Regions from separate parts of the Paraburkholderia sp. SIMBA_030 genome, predicted to be linked through region 1. Evidence: riboswitches for the same ligand, from Rfam matches in the RefSeq annotation. Region 1 holds a riboswitch; the other holds the start of a gene.

Region 1 (7,300 bases):
CGGCAAGATACGTCGAACCCCACACGAGATAGACGACGGCGAGCGCGAGCGCGATCTGTCCGTTGCGGGACTGCGGCAAACGGATCGCCAAACCACGCGGGAAGCGCAGGGAAATACGCGAAAAGCGACTGGGAAATTGCAGCGACATGCGTTCAGCCCGCCAATGCCGCTCGAGGCGCTGCGCCTCCGCTGAAGACCCTGTGGCGGGATGGCGGACGCCGCATCGGCGATGCGGTCTGACGGGCGAGGCTGGCGGACATGTTGGTGGAACGGAAGGACGAAAGATGGCCAATGGGGCCACAACGCCGCGGCGCTCGACGGGAATCGAGCCACGGCTGACACGCGCCAAACGTCTGGCGCGACGTCGCATTATGCAGTAAGCGCACACCGCGCCGCTTGAAAGAATCGTAACTTTTTGGCGTACTTGCAACAAAAAAGCCGAGGACGTCTCCCCGGCTTTTACGTGCTGCGACGTGCTGCGATCCGCCGCGCTCAAGCTATGCGATCAGCATCGCACTGATGTCTCAGTTGGCCATGGCGCCCGACGCTTCGTGTTTCATCGCGTCGCCGCCTTTCTTCATCTTGTCGTGCTTCATCGTGTCCTTCTTCATGGTGTCCTTCGACATGTTGTCTTTGGACATCGTGTCCTTCGACATCGTATCGTTGGACATCGCGCCGCTTGCCTGCGCGAACGCGGCGCCGCCGCTGGTCAGGAGGGCGACGGCCATTGCTGCGATTGCGAATTTTTTCATGGGGTAACTCCGTTTGTTGTGGATGAGTCAGAACCGGCCTGGGCCGGCGTGTTTCCGAAGCCTCTGCCGCTCGGGGTCGCGCATTCGACTCCACATGCCCGACCCGCGCGCGTCAGGAGCCTCCGAACCAGTTGTAGCCCTGGTCGACCCAATAGCCGCCGGGGAACGTGTTGGTGACGAACATCTCGACGATGTGCTTCGGATTCTTGTAGCCGAGCTTGGTCGGCATGCGCAGCTTCATTGGAAAACCGTATTTCGCCGGCAGGCGCTCGCCGTCGTACGAGAACGTGAGGAGCGTTTGCGGATGCAGCGCGGTCGGCATGTCGATGCTTTCGTAGTAATCGTCGGCGCATTTGAAGCCGACATACTTCGCGCTGGTGTCCGCACCGATGCGCCGCAAAAAGTCGGCGAACGGCGTGCCGCCCCAGCGGCCGATCGCGCTCCAGCCTTCCACGCAGATATGCCGCGTGATCTGCTCCGCGTGCGGCAGCGCGTACAACTCCGGCAAGGTCCAGACGCGCTGGCCGGTCACGAGGCCGCTGATCTTCAGCTTGTAGTCCGAAGCATCGACGTCGGGCACCTCGTCGATGCCATAGAACGCGTTGAACGGAAACGGCCGCGTGATCTGCGCTTCGGTGTAGGTCGGCGCGAGCTGCTTCGGATCGAACAGCGCGGCTTGCGCGCGGTCGTTCAGGCGCGACACCATCATCAGAAATTTGTTGACCGATTCGTCGTCGGTCAGAGAGCAGCCGGTCAGCAGCGACAGACCGCCGAGTGTCAGCAGCCGTTTGCCGAACAGCCGCCGCGACGGCATCGCGAGTTCGCGTCGTGCGTCGATCAGGATCGATTCGCGGTCGAGTTTGTTAGCGGGTTTCATGATTGGATGTCCTTAAGCTGGGCTCATCGTCCGCGCAACATCGCGAGAAGCGAGCGCGGCACGAGTGCCACCATCGCCAGATGCACGACGATGAAAGCGGCCATCAGCGACATCGCGCAGAAATGCACGATGCGCGCGTTATCGTAGCCGCCCATCAATTCGCGCAGCAGCGGGAACTGCACCGACTTCCAGATCGCGAGGCCCGACAGCACCAGCACGATCAGATCGCAGACGACGAACAGGTAGGCGAATTTCTGCACTGCGTTGTAGACGCGCAGATCCGCGTGCGAGAGCTTGCCGGTCAGCGCAGCAATGAAGTCGTGCAGGATGGCGCGCGGCGAAATCGGCAGGAACTTGTGCACGAAGCGTCCGCTTATCAGGTTCAGCGCGAGGTACAGCAGGCCGTTGAAGACCAGCAGCCACATCGCCGCGAAATGCCATTGCAGCGCGCCGCCGAGCCAGCCGCCGAGGGTGATCGCCGGCGGAAACGTGAAGCCTGGAAAGATCGGCGAGGCATCGTAGATGCGCCAGCCTGACAGCATCATCACGATGGCCGCCAGCGCGTTGAGCCAATGCGTGACGCGCACCCACACCGGATGAATCGTGCTGCTGAGCGGCGCCGCGGGCGGCGCGGTTTTGCTGAGTGTGTGAGGGGTTGCCATGAGAATCTCCCGTGAATGGAGGCGCGGCAGCCGCGGCGCGATCAACGGCAGGCGGCCAGTTCGGCCACTTGCAATACGTCGCCGGTCGCGGCGTTTTCGACGAAGGCGACCACGCCGAAGCGGTCGGCCGATGCGGTCGTGCCGACGTCTGCACCGTCGATACGGATGTCGCGATGGATTTGCGCGGCTCCGGCGACCAGCGGCACTGGGCCGATCCATTGCCGCACCACTCTTTCGTGATGCAGTGTGACGCCGCTGTTTTCGCCGGCGCGCACTTGTGAGGTCAACGCGTTTTCATACACTGCTATGTATGCGTTTAGCGTGTCCGCAGATCTGATCGCGGAGTTGACCGCTTTGGCGGTGAATTGTGCGTTGACGTTGAATGCGCCCGTCGCTTGTGGTTTCAGTTCGAGGGCGACGTTGGCCTGCGCCGGTTCGGCTACGACCTTCTCGATTCGGTTCTGGAAACTGGCCTGTTGCGACCAGCTGCGTAGCTCGCGGCCTGATACGAAGATTTCGGGCGTGTAGATCGTGTGCCCGCCGGCCAGGTCAGTCAGGGTTTGCTGACGTTCGGTGAAACGATGCTGCGAGAAGCGGTCGGTCCAGCCCAGGCTATTCCAGTAGTCGACGTGAAGTGCCAAGGGCACGATGCTTTGGGTGGCGCCGCTGTTTTTCCATTGGCTCAGCCAGCTGTCGGCTGGAGGGCAACTGCTGCAGCCTTCGCTGCTGTAAAGCTCCACTAGCGCCACGCGGTGGGATGGGCTGCGGGACGTGCACATGTCAGCGGCGGCTTGTGCCAGGCCGCTGGCGGCGAGCGTTGCCAACGCGATTGCTAGCGCGATCGCTCGCGTGAAAGGCCGATTGGCTCGGCGGGTCGGTGCAGTTTGCATGGCGTGCTCCATCTGGATCTGCACGTTTGTCGAAGGTGGGGGCCGGTTATGACAACCGGCTGGATAATATTTTTATTTTTTCTTTGGGCGCGCCACGGAAGGGGGCTCGTTGCACGGGTTGGCGTGCGATTGGGTTTTGGTGCTTTGCCGCCTTCCGTGGCTGGTGTTTGCTTATTGTGCGCCTTGTAAGCGGTCAATCGTAACTGACCACCACCGTCACCCGCGTCTGCGCATCCACCCCATTCCCCTTCCTGGCAGAAAGCGACAGCACCCCACCATCGCGGCCGACCCGATAATGCCCATCCCGCGCAGCGGCAAAAACACGTCCAGCGCGATCGACAAACCGCGCAGCAATGGCATCGTCCCGCGCCGCCGCGCCGCCGTTCACCTGCAAGGCAACATCGGCACCCGTCGCCACCCCCGGCGGCGCATTGAAAGTCAGCGTCACGGCCGACGCCCCACGCTTAACCTGCACGCCAGCCAAGCCAACGCCCGCGGCCGGCGCGGCGGAAATCTCAAGCTGCGGCGCCACAATCGCCCCCGAAAAGGCAATCGCCCCACCTCTCGAAGCCGTCGCCACAGCCGGCCCGGCAAACAGTGCGGCCATCGCCGCCACCGTGGTCAGCGCTCTGAATCGCCATGCTCTCGTTTTCATCGGCACATCCCCTTACGTCGTCTAAAACGGCATCGCGCCAATCAATGCCGCCCGTCGCGCTACCGGGCGGCAACCGCCCCTACCATCGGGATAACGGCACAGGCCGCGGCGCCCTTGAACGCGCCGCAGCGAGAATCACCTCTGCCGCCCTGCCCCGTTGCGCCGGGAGGAAGCTGGCCTGCGCGGCTTTGGCCGCCATCGCGCTTATGACCGGGTCAAGAGACGTCCCGGCTCGTGCTAACATTCACCTTTCGATTGCGCCTATTTCGCTTACATCCGGCGCTCACCTGAACTTCTTTCTTCATCCGCCGGTCCCCGATGCATTCTCCGATCTCCCGTGTCTTCACCCGCTTGCGCCTGCGCCGCGCAACCGGTTGCGCACGCGCGGACATCATGCCGCATCACCTCGGCCAGCCGACCCGAACGCTCCCGCTTCCCGCCGCCCGGCGCCCGATCTGAACGCTGCTCCCCCTTCACCGGAGCCTCGTCGTCGGGTTCCGGGCCGATCTCATCCGCACGCTGTCCCCTTACATGCAGAGCGAATTGGAGAACCCGTCATGAAAAAGACGAAAACCTGTTACCTCACCGAACTCGACGTCGCCCGCCTTGAAAAGCACGCGGCCGCGCCCGGCGCCGACGCCAGCTTGCAACACATGCTCGACGACGTCCTGGAACGCGCCGTCATCGTCGACTCGCGCGACATTCCGGCGAATGTCGTCACGATGAATTCGCAAGCCACGCTAGTCGACGAAACCAGCGGCGAGCATATGACCTGGACGATCGTCTATCCACCCAACGCAGACTTCGCGCAGGGCTGCCTGAACGTGTTTTCGCCGCTCGGCCTCGCCTTGCTCGGCGCCAAACGCGGCGAACGTATCCGCTTCACGCCGCCAAGCGGTACGGAAAAAGTGCTGAAGCTCGAACAGATCCTGTTTCAACCCGAAGCCGCCGACGATTTCACGCTGTAAGCCACCAACACGGACAAACGCGATCACAAACGCGCTTGCGCGGCGCGCCGCTGGTGCGCCGCCGCTGGTGCACCGCATCAAGCCTGGCAACCCAATCAACTTAAGAATAGTCCGCAGCCGAGCGGTGTTATATCCGCCGTTCATAATTTCAAGACAGGTTGCCAAGCAGCGTCCAGCCGGTGTATCGTGTGCGCTGCTAACGCGGGGGTCCTGCGTCGCACGGAAGTTGGAGGTCCGTGTTGCGTGGGTGAGAAATACCCTTTGAACCTGATCTGGATAATGCCAGCGCAGGGAAGCGTACGGATTTCGCACCCAGGTCTAACGTTTTATCCATCGCGAATCCGACAACTTCCATCTCGTCTCCTGCTTAGCGGCCCCACATTGCTTTGCATGGGACCAGAGTAAGTGCTTTGCGCCAACTCTGGTCGACCGCACAGGAGATAAATGCATGAACGCCAATCCGAAGTTTCTTTCCGCCGACGCTCACGTCGATGAAGCCGCTGTCGCCCCTTTGCCGAATTCCCGCAAGGTCTATGTGAGCGGCTCGCGCCCCGATATCCGCGTGCCGATGCGCGAGATCTCCCAGGCCGATACGCCGGATAGTTTCGGCGGCGAGAAGAATCCGCCGGTCTTCGTCTACGATACGTCGGGCCCGTACTCCGATCCGGACGCCAAGATCGACATTCGCGCGGGTCTGCCGGCGCTGCGTCAGCGCTGGATCGAAGAGCGCGGCGACACCGAAGCGCTAACCGGTCTTTCCAGCGACTTCAGCCGCGAACGCGCCGCCGATACCGCCACCGCCGATCTGCGCTTCCAGGGCCTGCACCGCACGCCGCGCCGCGCCATCGCCGGCAAGAACGTCTCGCAGATGCACTACGCGCGTCGCGGCATCGTCACGCCGGAAATGGAATACATCGCGATTCGCGAGAACCAGCAGCGCGCCGCGTATCTGGAAAGCCTGAAGACCAGCGGCCCGAACGGCGAAAAACTCGCGGCGATGATGGGCCGCCAGCATCCGGGCCAGGCGTTCGGCGCGAGCGCGTTCGGTCCGAACGGCCTCACGGAAATCACGCCTGAATTCGTGCGCGAAGAAGTCGCGCGCGGCCGCGCGATCATCCCGAACAACATCAACCACCCGGAAAGCGAGCCGATGATCATCGGCCGCAACTTCCTCGTGAAGGTGAACGCGAACATCGGCAACTCGGCGGTGACTTCGTCGATTGGCGAAGAAGTCGACAAGATGACCTGGGCGATCCGCTGGGGCGGCGACACGGTGATGGATCTCTCGACCGGCAAGCACATCCACGAAACACGCGAATGGATCATCCGCAACAGCCCGGTGCCGATCGGCACGGTGCCGATCTATCAGGCGCTCGAAAAGGTCAACGGCCGCGCTGAAGACCTGACGTGGGAAATCTTCCGCGACACACTGATCGAACAGGCCGAACAAGGTGTCGACTACTTCACGATCCACGCGGGCGTGCGTCTGCAATACGTGCCGCTGACGGCCAAACGCATGACCGGTATCGTCTCGCGCGGCGGCTCGATCATGGCGAAGTGGTGCCTGGCTCACCACAAGGAAAGCTTCCTGTACGAGCACTTCGAAGACATCTGCGAAATCATGAAGGCGTATGACGTGGCCTTCTCGCTCGGCGACGGTCTGCGTCCGGGCTCGATCTACGATGCGAACGACGAAGCGCAACTCGGCGAGTTGAAGACGCTCGGCGAACTGACGCAGATCGCGTGGAAGCACGACGTGCAGACGATGATCGAAGGTCCGGGCCACGTGCCGATGCAGCTCATCAAGGAAAACATGGACCTGCAACTGGAATGGTGCGACGAAGCGCCGTTCTACACGCTGGGACCGCTGACCACCGATATCGCCCCTGGCTACGACCACATCACCTCGGGCATCGGCGCGGCGATGATCGGCTGGTTCGGCACGGCGATGCTCTGCTATGTCACGCCGAAGGAACACCTTGGCCTGCCGAACAAGGACGACGTCAAGACCGGCATTATCACGTACAAGCTCGCCGCGCACGCCGCCGACCTGGCAAAGGGCCATCCGGGCGCGCAGGTGCGTGACAATGCGTTGTCGAAGGCGCGTTTCGAATTCCGTTGGGAAGACCAGTTCAATCTCGGTCTTGACCCGGACAAGGCACGCGAGTTCCACGACGAAACGCTGCCGAAGGATTCGGCGAAGGTCGCCCACTTCTGTTCGATGTGCGGTCCGCACTTCTGCTCGATGAAGATCACCCAGGACGTGCGCGAGTTCGCCGCGCAACAGGGTGTCACCGACGACGAAGCGCTGCAGAAAGGCATGGAAGTGAAGTCGATCGAGTTCATGAAGAAAGGCGCTGAGATTTATCAGCGGCAGTAAGGTTCGGCAAGGTGGGCGCAGCGTCGCGCGCCCGCTGCTGAACCGCCCACAAATCACCTGAACGACCTGAATCGCTGCGTTGCAGCGTCAAAGCCCGCCACCGGTGGGCTTTTTGC
Region 2 (7,300 bases), on a different contig from region 1:
CAGAAGTCGAGAGCAGTCTTTTTCATCGTCATCCCAAAGTGAATCCGCCGCGCCATCCGCACTCCCGCCGCGCGCGGCCAGTGCCGCGCCCGCCGACGGAAAACGTGCGGCGCAGTCTTAACTGAACATCAGTGCAGTCAGCAGAAAATCGAGGCCGAGCACCGCAAGCGACGCATACACGACGGTCTTGGTCGTGGCGCGCGACACGCCTTCCGGCGTCGGCTTGGCTTCGTAGCCCTGAAACAGCGCCACGAACGTCACTGCGAAGCCGAACACCACGCTCTTGACGACACCGGCGCCGACGTCGCGCCAGACATCGACGCCGCCTTGCATCTGCGACCAGAACGCGCCGGCATCGACGCCGATCAGCAGCACGCCCACCACGTAACCGCCGAGCACACCGACCGCGCTGAAAATCGCGGCCAGAACCGGCATGGAAATAATGCCGGCCCACAGGCGCGGCGCGACCACGACCTTGACCGGGTCCACCGCCATCATTTCCATCGCGGTTAGCTGCTCGCCCGCTTTCATCAAGCCGATTTCGGCCGTCAGCGACGTGCCGGCGCGCCCCGCGAACAGCAGCGCCGTCACCACCGGCCCGAGTTCGCGCACCAGCGAGAGTGCGACCAGCAAGCCGAGCGCCTGTTCGGAGCCGTACCGGTTCAACGTGTAGTAGCCCTGCAAGCCGAGCACAAAGCCGACAAACAGACCCGACACCGCAATGATCACCAGCGAATAATTACCGACGAAGTGGATCTGCTTTGTGACAAGGCGCGGACGGCGCAGCAAGGGGAAAAACTCGAGCACCAGCCTGAAGAAGAAGCGCGTGGCGTAGCCGGCCGTCCCCAGCCCGTCGAGCACCGAGCGACCGAGTGTACTGATCATGACTGCCCCCCGCCGATGCCGAAATCCGCCGCAAGCGGCGTGTTGCTGGGATAGTGGAATTTGAACGGGCCGTCCGGCGCGCCGTCGATGAATTGACGCACCGTAGGATCGGTCGACGCGCGCAGTTCGGCCGGTGTGCCTTCAGCGTGAACGCCGCCGTTGGCGAGGAAATACACGTAATCGGCGATCGCGAACGATTCGGGCACGTCGTGCGTGACGAGGATCGACGTTGCGCCAAGTGCCTGATTCAGCGCGCGAATCAGGTTCGCGGTAATGCCGAGCGAGATCGGATCGAGGCCGGCGAACGGCTCGTCGTACATCATCAGGTCGGGATCGAGGGCAATCGCGCGAGCCAACGCCACGCGCCGCGCCATGCCGCCGGAAATCTCGGACGGCAGCAGATCGCGGGCGCCTCGCAGACCGACCGCGTTGAGCTTCATCAACACGAGGTCGCGGACCAGTTCTTCGGGGAGGTCGGTATGCTCGCGCAACGCGAAGGCGACGTTTTCGAACACCGACATATCGGTGAACAGCGCGCCGAACTGGAACAGCATGCCCATCTTGCGGCGCAGCGCGTAGAGGCCTTCGCGCGTCTGCTGGCCGACATCCTGCTCCTGAAACAGGATCTCGCCGCGCTGTGCGCGCACCAGACCGCCGATCAGACGCAGCACCGTGGTTTTGCCGCAACCCGAGCCGCCCATGACCGCGACGACCTGGCCGCGCTTGAAGCGCAGATTCAGGTTCGACAGGACGAGCCGGTCGCCATAACCGAAGTCGACGTCGCGCAACTCGAGTAAGGTCTCGGGGGAGGAAGACACGAAACTGACAGTCCTTTTACACGGAAGGCCGAATTATAGGGCCATCATGCGAAAGTTGCCGTGAGGTGCCCTGTCCCTTTACTCAAGTTGACGATTATTGCGTAAACGCTTGTTGCAATGCAGAAACGGCGGCAGCCGGATCGGCCGCTTCCGTCACCGCCCGCACCACCGCTGCGCAACCCACGCCGGTCGCCAGCACGTCCGGCAACACCTGCAGATCGATTCCGCCGATCGCCACGAGCGGCACGACGCCGTCGAGCAGCCGCACGTACCGCGCGAGGCGCCTCAGGCCCTGTGGCGCAGTGGGCATGACTTTGGTGGTGGTGGGGAACACCGCGCCCAATGCAATATAGCTTGGCCGGAAATGCAGCGCTGTCAGAATCTCGTAGAAACCGTGAGTCGACAAACCGAGCCTGACACCCGCCGCGGCAAGCGCCGGCAAGTCGGCGGTATGGACATCTTCCTGGCCGAGATGGACGCCGTATGCGCCCGCAGCCAGCGCGGCTCGCCAGTGATCGTTGATGAAAACCTGGGCGTCGTGCTCACGGCCGGCGGCGACGCAGCGGGCGATTTCGCGCTTCAGTTCATCGGCGGGTTCGGCCGATTTGCGGCGCAACTGAACGGTTTTCACACCGAAGCCCACCACGCGCTCGAGCCATTCCGCGGTCGGCAGCACCGGATACAGGCCCAACCGGTCCGGGCAACGTGCGAACGCTTGCGCCGGCGCGTCCGGCAAACCGGCGATACGCGGGAAACGCCCGAGGTCGGCCGGAAATGCGTCGTCCGCACGGGTTTCGTCGCCGTCGCGCCACGCCAGCGCCAGTACCAGCGCGTCGTGCGGATCGAAACCGCAGTCCAGAAACGCGGCCAGCGCGGCGATCCAGTCCTCCGCCAGATGGCCCTCCAGACGGTATTTCTCGCCGCCCAGATGCAGCGCCGCGCGGTTCTCCGCGGCTTCGATCACGCCCGCGCCCTGTACCAGCCAGCGCGCCACCTGCTCGCCATGCTGCTGCGCGTCGGCGACGATAAGCAGGTCACCGCCGTTCGGCGCGTCCGGCGCGGTCAGGCAGATGCGCCACGGCGCGTGCGTCGGCGGCCAGTCGCCCAGACGGGCACGGATGCGCTCGGCGGCTTCGGTGAGTTCGTCGGCGGGCGGCCAGAAGAGCTCGCGATCCTTTAAAGGCAAAGTCTGCGTCATGCAGCGCTCCCGTCTTGATGCCAGAACGGCATGCCGACCACCGGCGTGCTCGCATGCGCGCTTTCGCGCTCTGCCATCGGTCCCGCCAGAAAGGCCTGGCGGCCCGCCTCGACGCCCAACGCGAACGCGCGCGCCATAGCGTCGGGATGCGTCGCCTGCGATACGGCGGTGTTCAGCAGCACGCCATCGAAGCCCCACTCCATCACTTGCGCCGCATGCGACGGCACGCCGAGGCCTGCATCGACGATCAGCGGCACGTCGGGCAGCCGTTCGCGCAACACACGCAGGCCGTACGGATTGATCACGCCCTTGCCGGTGCCGATCGGCGCACCCCACGGCATCAGCGCTTCGCAGCCCGCATCCAGCAGACGGCGGCCGATCACCAGATCTTCGGTGCAATACGGCAGGACTTTGAAGCCGTCCTTGATCAACTGCGCGGCCGCTTCGATCAGGCCGACCGGATCGGGCTGCAGCGTGTAGTCGTCGCCGATCAGTTCGAGCTTGATCCACTCGGTTTCGAAAATCTCACGCGCCATGTGCGCGGTCGTCACCGCTTCGCCGACGGTCAGGCAGCCGGCGGTGTTCGGTAGCAGCGGCACGCCGTGGCGCTTGAGCAGATCGAAGAAGCCGGCTTCGGCGCCGCCTTCGTTCATCTGCCGGCGCAGCGCGACGGTGACCATGCCGGGCCGCGCGGCGTCGATCGAATCGGACAGCGATTGCAGCGACGGATAGCGCGAGGTGCCCAGCAGCACGCGGCTGGCGAAGGTTTCGCCGTAGAGCGTGAGCGCGTCCGCGGGTTGGGGGGAAGTCATTTGCATCATCCTTGTCTCCGGCAATGCGTGGCGGTTCAGGCAGGCCTCGACGAAGCTCAGCCGCCGGCCACGGGTTGCACGACATCGAGCTTGTCGCCCGGTTGCAGCGCGCGCGCCGCATGCTGGGTGCGCGCGACGAAATCGCCGTTCAGCGCGACCGCGAACGGCGCACGCGCGCCGAACGCGGCGAGCGCATCGGCGACTGTCGCGCCTTCGGGCAGCGACAACGGCTTCTGGTTGATATGAATGTCCATGGTGTTTGAATACGGTTCAATCGATGGCGATGGCGGCGCAGCGTGCAATGCGTGCATTGAAAACCGCAGCGCTCATGCCGGCTCCCGCGCGGAATCCAGTTGAAACAGCTCGCTCCAACGCGCGTCGCGTTGCCAGTCCGCAAATGCATCGGCATCGCCGATGCGGCCGTCGAACAGCGCCGCGGCGAAGCGCACGGCTTCGTCGGCGACTTCGGGCACGATCATGTAGCCGTGCCGGTACAGGCCATTCACGCGCAAGGTCTGCGCGCCGTCCCACAGCAACGCCGGACGGTGGTCCGGCAAAGTCGGGCGGCACTGCGAATTCAGTTCGAGGATGCGAGCCTCGCCAAAACCGGGATGCACGGAAAATGCCGCGCTCAGTAGTTCGAGCGCCGAGCGCACGCTGACTGGCGACATGTCCTCGCCTTCCACCTCGGTCGCGCCGATCACGTAGAGATCGTCCTGCTTCGGCGCGATATAGAGCGGATAGCGCGGATGCAACAGGCGCACCGGCCGCGTCAGGTTGATACCGGGCGCATGCACGCGTGCGACTTCGCCGCGAATGCCGCGCAATGTGGGCAGAACCGCCTTCGCGCCGAGACCGCGGCAATCGATCGTGATGCGCGCGGGCGGCAACGCATGATCGTCGACAGCCGTGTTCCAATGCGTTTCGACGCCGCGCTCGGCAAGGCCCGCGGCCAGCGCGGACAATACCTGGCGGTTATCCAGTTGCCCTTCGAGCGGCAGCAGCCAGCCCTGATTGAAGCGGCCCGCCAACGCGGGTTCGGCGGTGCCGACCTGCGCACCGGCGAGCGTCACGAAGCCGCCGTCGAGCAGTTCGGCAGGCGCGTTCGAGCGCACCCGGCGTTCGAACAGCGGCGCTTCGGTGCGGTCGGCGTGATGCCATACGACCAGCGTGCCGTTGCGCTGGAAAAACACCGGTTCGGGCAATTCGGCCAGCACACGCGGCCAGCTTTCGAGCGAGCTCGCGCCCAGCCGCGTAATCAGCAACTCGGCGCTGGCGGCCTCGGCAAGCGGCGCCAGCATCGCCGCGGCGACCCACGCGGCAGCTTGCGAACCGGCGGCGTCGCCACGCTCGTAGAGCGCCACGCGATACCCTTGCCCGGCAAGCCGCCACGCGACGAGGCGTCCGCACAGGCCGCCGCCGAGCACCGCGAAATCGGGTTGAGCAGGACGGTTCATCGTGCGCACTCCCGATCACCGCAACGGCAGGCAACGCTAAAGCAGCGCGGCACGCCGACAGCAGCGTGGCGAAGAGCAAAACTCATGTCTGAAGAATAGGCGGTCATCGAGTCCTTTCCGTACGGCAACAAGCGCACGTACCCAGGACGAAACCGGCGGGTAAGGCCGGCCGGGCAACACGCGCGTCAAAATGACGGACGCCCGGCGGGGAATGGAAGATTGGCTGCTTCCGGAAACTTCCCGCGCCGGTATTACCCGGATCGGGTGCAAAGGGTCTCTCTCAGCCTCGCTGCCGCTGCGTGGACATCCACGCTGCCGGCGTGCGAAGCACCCCTGTTTCGTCGAAGGTCATTAGACCATAAAAGGCGCGATGCCCGCAAACCAGCGGCTCGCGCGGGCGCCTACAGTTGTTGATCCGGCACCTCTTTCGATTCATCAATATGGCCGCGCGCCGCTCTGGCACAATGCCGAGACCGGATGCCGCAGGAGCCTTGCCTCGGCGGCATGCTCCGCTGCCCGCGCGACGGCGGCATCGGGGCGAGTCCCGCAGGTGGAAATTAATTTTCGCTTAAGGGGGTCGCGCCAGAATCGGACGCTCGCTCGGGCGCGCGTTCGTCGAGCACGACACCCGGGCATGCACCGCAAACCCGCCGTGGGGCGGCCCCCAATGGGTCAGCCCTTGATGGGCCAGCACTACATCAGGATGCTCATGACACCGAATACCTCTGCCAGCCCCGCGCTGCAGCCGGACGACAAAGTCTCCGCCTGGAGCCTGATTAAACCTTACTGGGTCTCCGAAGAACGAAAGACGGCGTGGGGCTTGCTCGTCGCGATCATCGTGATGAATCTGCTCGTCGTGTGGATCAACGTGCGCCTGAACCGCTGGAGCGCCGACTTCTACAACGCGCTGCAAACCAAGAACGTGCACGATTTCCCGCACCTGTTGATGGTGTTCTCGGGACTCGCGTTTGCCTTCATCGTCCTCGCGGTGTACGGCCGCTATCTGCGGCAGATGCTCGGCTTCCGCTGGCGTCAGTGGCTGACCACGCGTTACCTGAACGAATGGCTGCATGACAGCGCCTTCTACCGGATCGAACGCGACCGGCTCGCCGACAACCCCGACCAGCGGATCAGCGACGACCTGCAATCGTTCGCCACCACCACGCTGTCGCTGACGCTCGACCTGCTGTCGACGGTCGTCACGCTGGTGTCGTTCATGACGATCCTGTGGTCGCTCGCCGGCGCGCTGACGGTCTCGCTCGGCGGCATGCCGGTGCAGATTCCCGGCTACATGGTGTGGGCCGCGGCGCTCTATGCGGTGGCCGGTTCGCTGGTCATCCAGAAGGTCGGCCATCCGCTCGTGTCGGTCAATTACCAGGCACAGAAAGTCGAGGCGGATTTCCGTTTCGGCCTGATCCGTCTGCGTGAAAACGCCGAGCAGATCGCCTTCTACAACGGCATGGAAACCGAGAAAACGAACACGCACACGCTGTTCGGCCGCATCCGCGATAACTGGTGGCAGGTGATGAAGTACACCAAGCGGCTCACCTTCGTGTCGGCTTTCTATGGTCAGATCGCGATCATCTTTCCGCTGGTGGTCGCCGCGCCGCGCTACTTCGCGGGCGCCTTTACGTTCGGCGTGCTGATGCAGATCTCGAGCGCGTTCGGCACCGTCAGCGATTCGTTTTCGTGGTTCATCAACAGTTACACAAGCTTGGTGGAATGGCGCGCTACCGTGAACCGGTTGCGTGAATTCAAGCGCGTCGTGCATGCGCCGCGTCTGAAGGAATCGGTGTCGCCGGCGACCGCGCATGGCGGCATCAACCTGCATTTCGTCGACGACGACAAGCTTTCCACCGACGGCCTCAAGCTCGCGCTGCCGAATGGCAACCCGCTGTCGCGCATCCGCGATATCGCGATCCAGCCGGGCTCGCGCTGGCTGGTGCGCGGTCCGTCCGGCTCGGGCAAGAGCACGCTGATGCGTGCGCTCGCCGGGCTCTGGCCATTCGGCGACGGCTCGATCGACGCGCCGGTCAACGCGCGCATGATGTTCATCCCGCAGGTCAGCTACATGCCGATCGGCACGCTGAAAGCGGCGCTCACCTACCCGTCCCCCGCCAATACCTATAC

Evidence for each region. Region 1 has a riboswitch for thiamine pyrophosphate ahead of thiC (phosphomethylpyrimidine synthase ThiC). Riboswitches for the same ligand answer to the same signal wherever they lie in the genome.
Region 2: another riboswitch for thiamine pyrophosphate. It lies ahead of SB772_RS34715 (FAD-dependent oxidoreductase); the one in region 1 lies ahead of thiC (phosphomethylpyrimidine synthase ThiC).

What each region holds. Positions count from the first base shown of each region.
Region 1 covers NZ_JAWRXB010000023.1:81,221-88,520, reverse strand. Annotated here, with positions in the region: gene SB772_RS32130 (EamA family transporter) at 1-148, opposite strand, end outside; gene SB772_RS32125 (pentapeptide MXKDX repeat protein) at 525-752, opposite strand; gene SB772_RS32120 (molybdopterin-dependent oxidoreductase) at 865-1,629, opposite strand; gene SB772_RS32115 (cytochrome b/b6 domain-containing protein) at 1,653-2,291, opposite strand; gene SB772_RS32110 (DUF1223 domain-containing protein) at 2,333-3,181, opposite strand; gene SB772_RS32105 (hypothetical protein) at 3,375-3,836, opposite strand; gene SB772_RS32100 (GreA/GreB family elongation factor) at 4,394-4,804, shown strand; TPP riboswitch at 4,998-5,116, shown strand; gene thiC (phosphomethylpyrimidine synthase ThiC) at 5,253-7,184, shown strand.
Region 2 covers NZ_JAWRXB010000027.1:76,678-83,977, forward strand. Annotated here, with positions in the region: gene mlaD (outer membrane lipid asymmetry maintenance protein MlaD) at 1-26, opposite strand, end outside; gene mlaE (lipid asymmetry maintenance ABC transporter permease subunit MlaE) at 118-885, opposite strand; gene SB772_RS34695 (ABC transporter ATP-binding protein) at 882-1,703, opposite strand; gene thiE (thiamine phosphate synthase) at 1,798-2,901, opposite strand; gene SB772_RS34705 (thiazole synthase) at 2,898-3,713, opposite strand; gene thiS (sulfur carrier protein ThiS) at 3,770-3,967, opposite strand; gene SB772_RS34715 (FAD-dependent oxidoreductase) at 4,040-5,170, opposite strand; TPP riboswitch at 5,391-5,515, opposite strand; gene SB772_RS34720 (ABC transporter ATP-binding protein/permease) at 5,880-7,300, shown strand, end outside.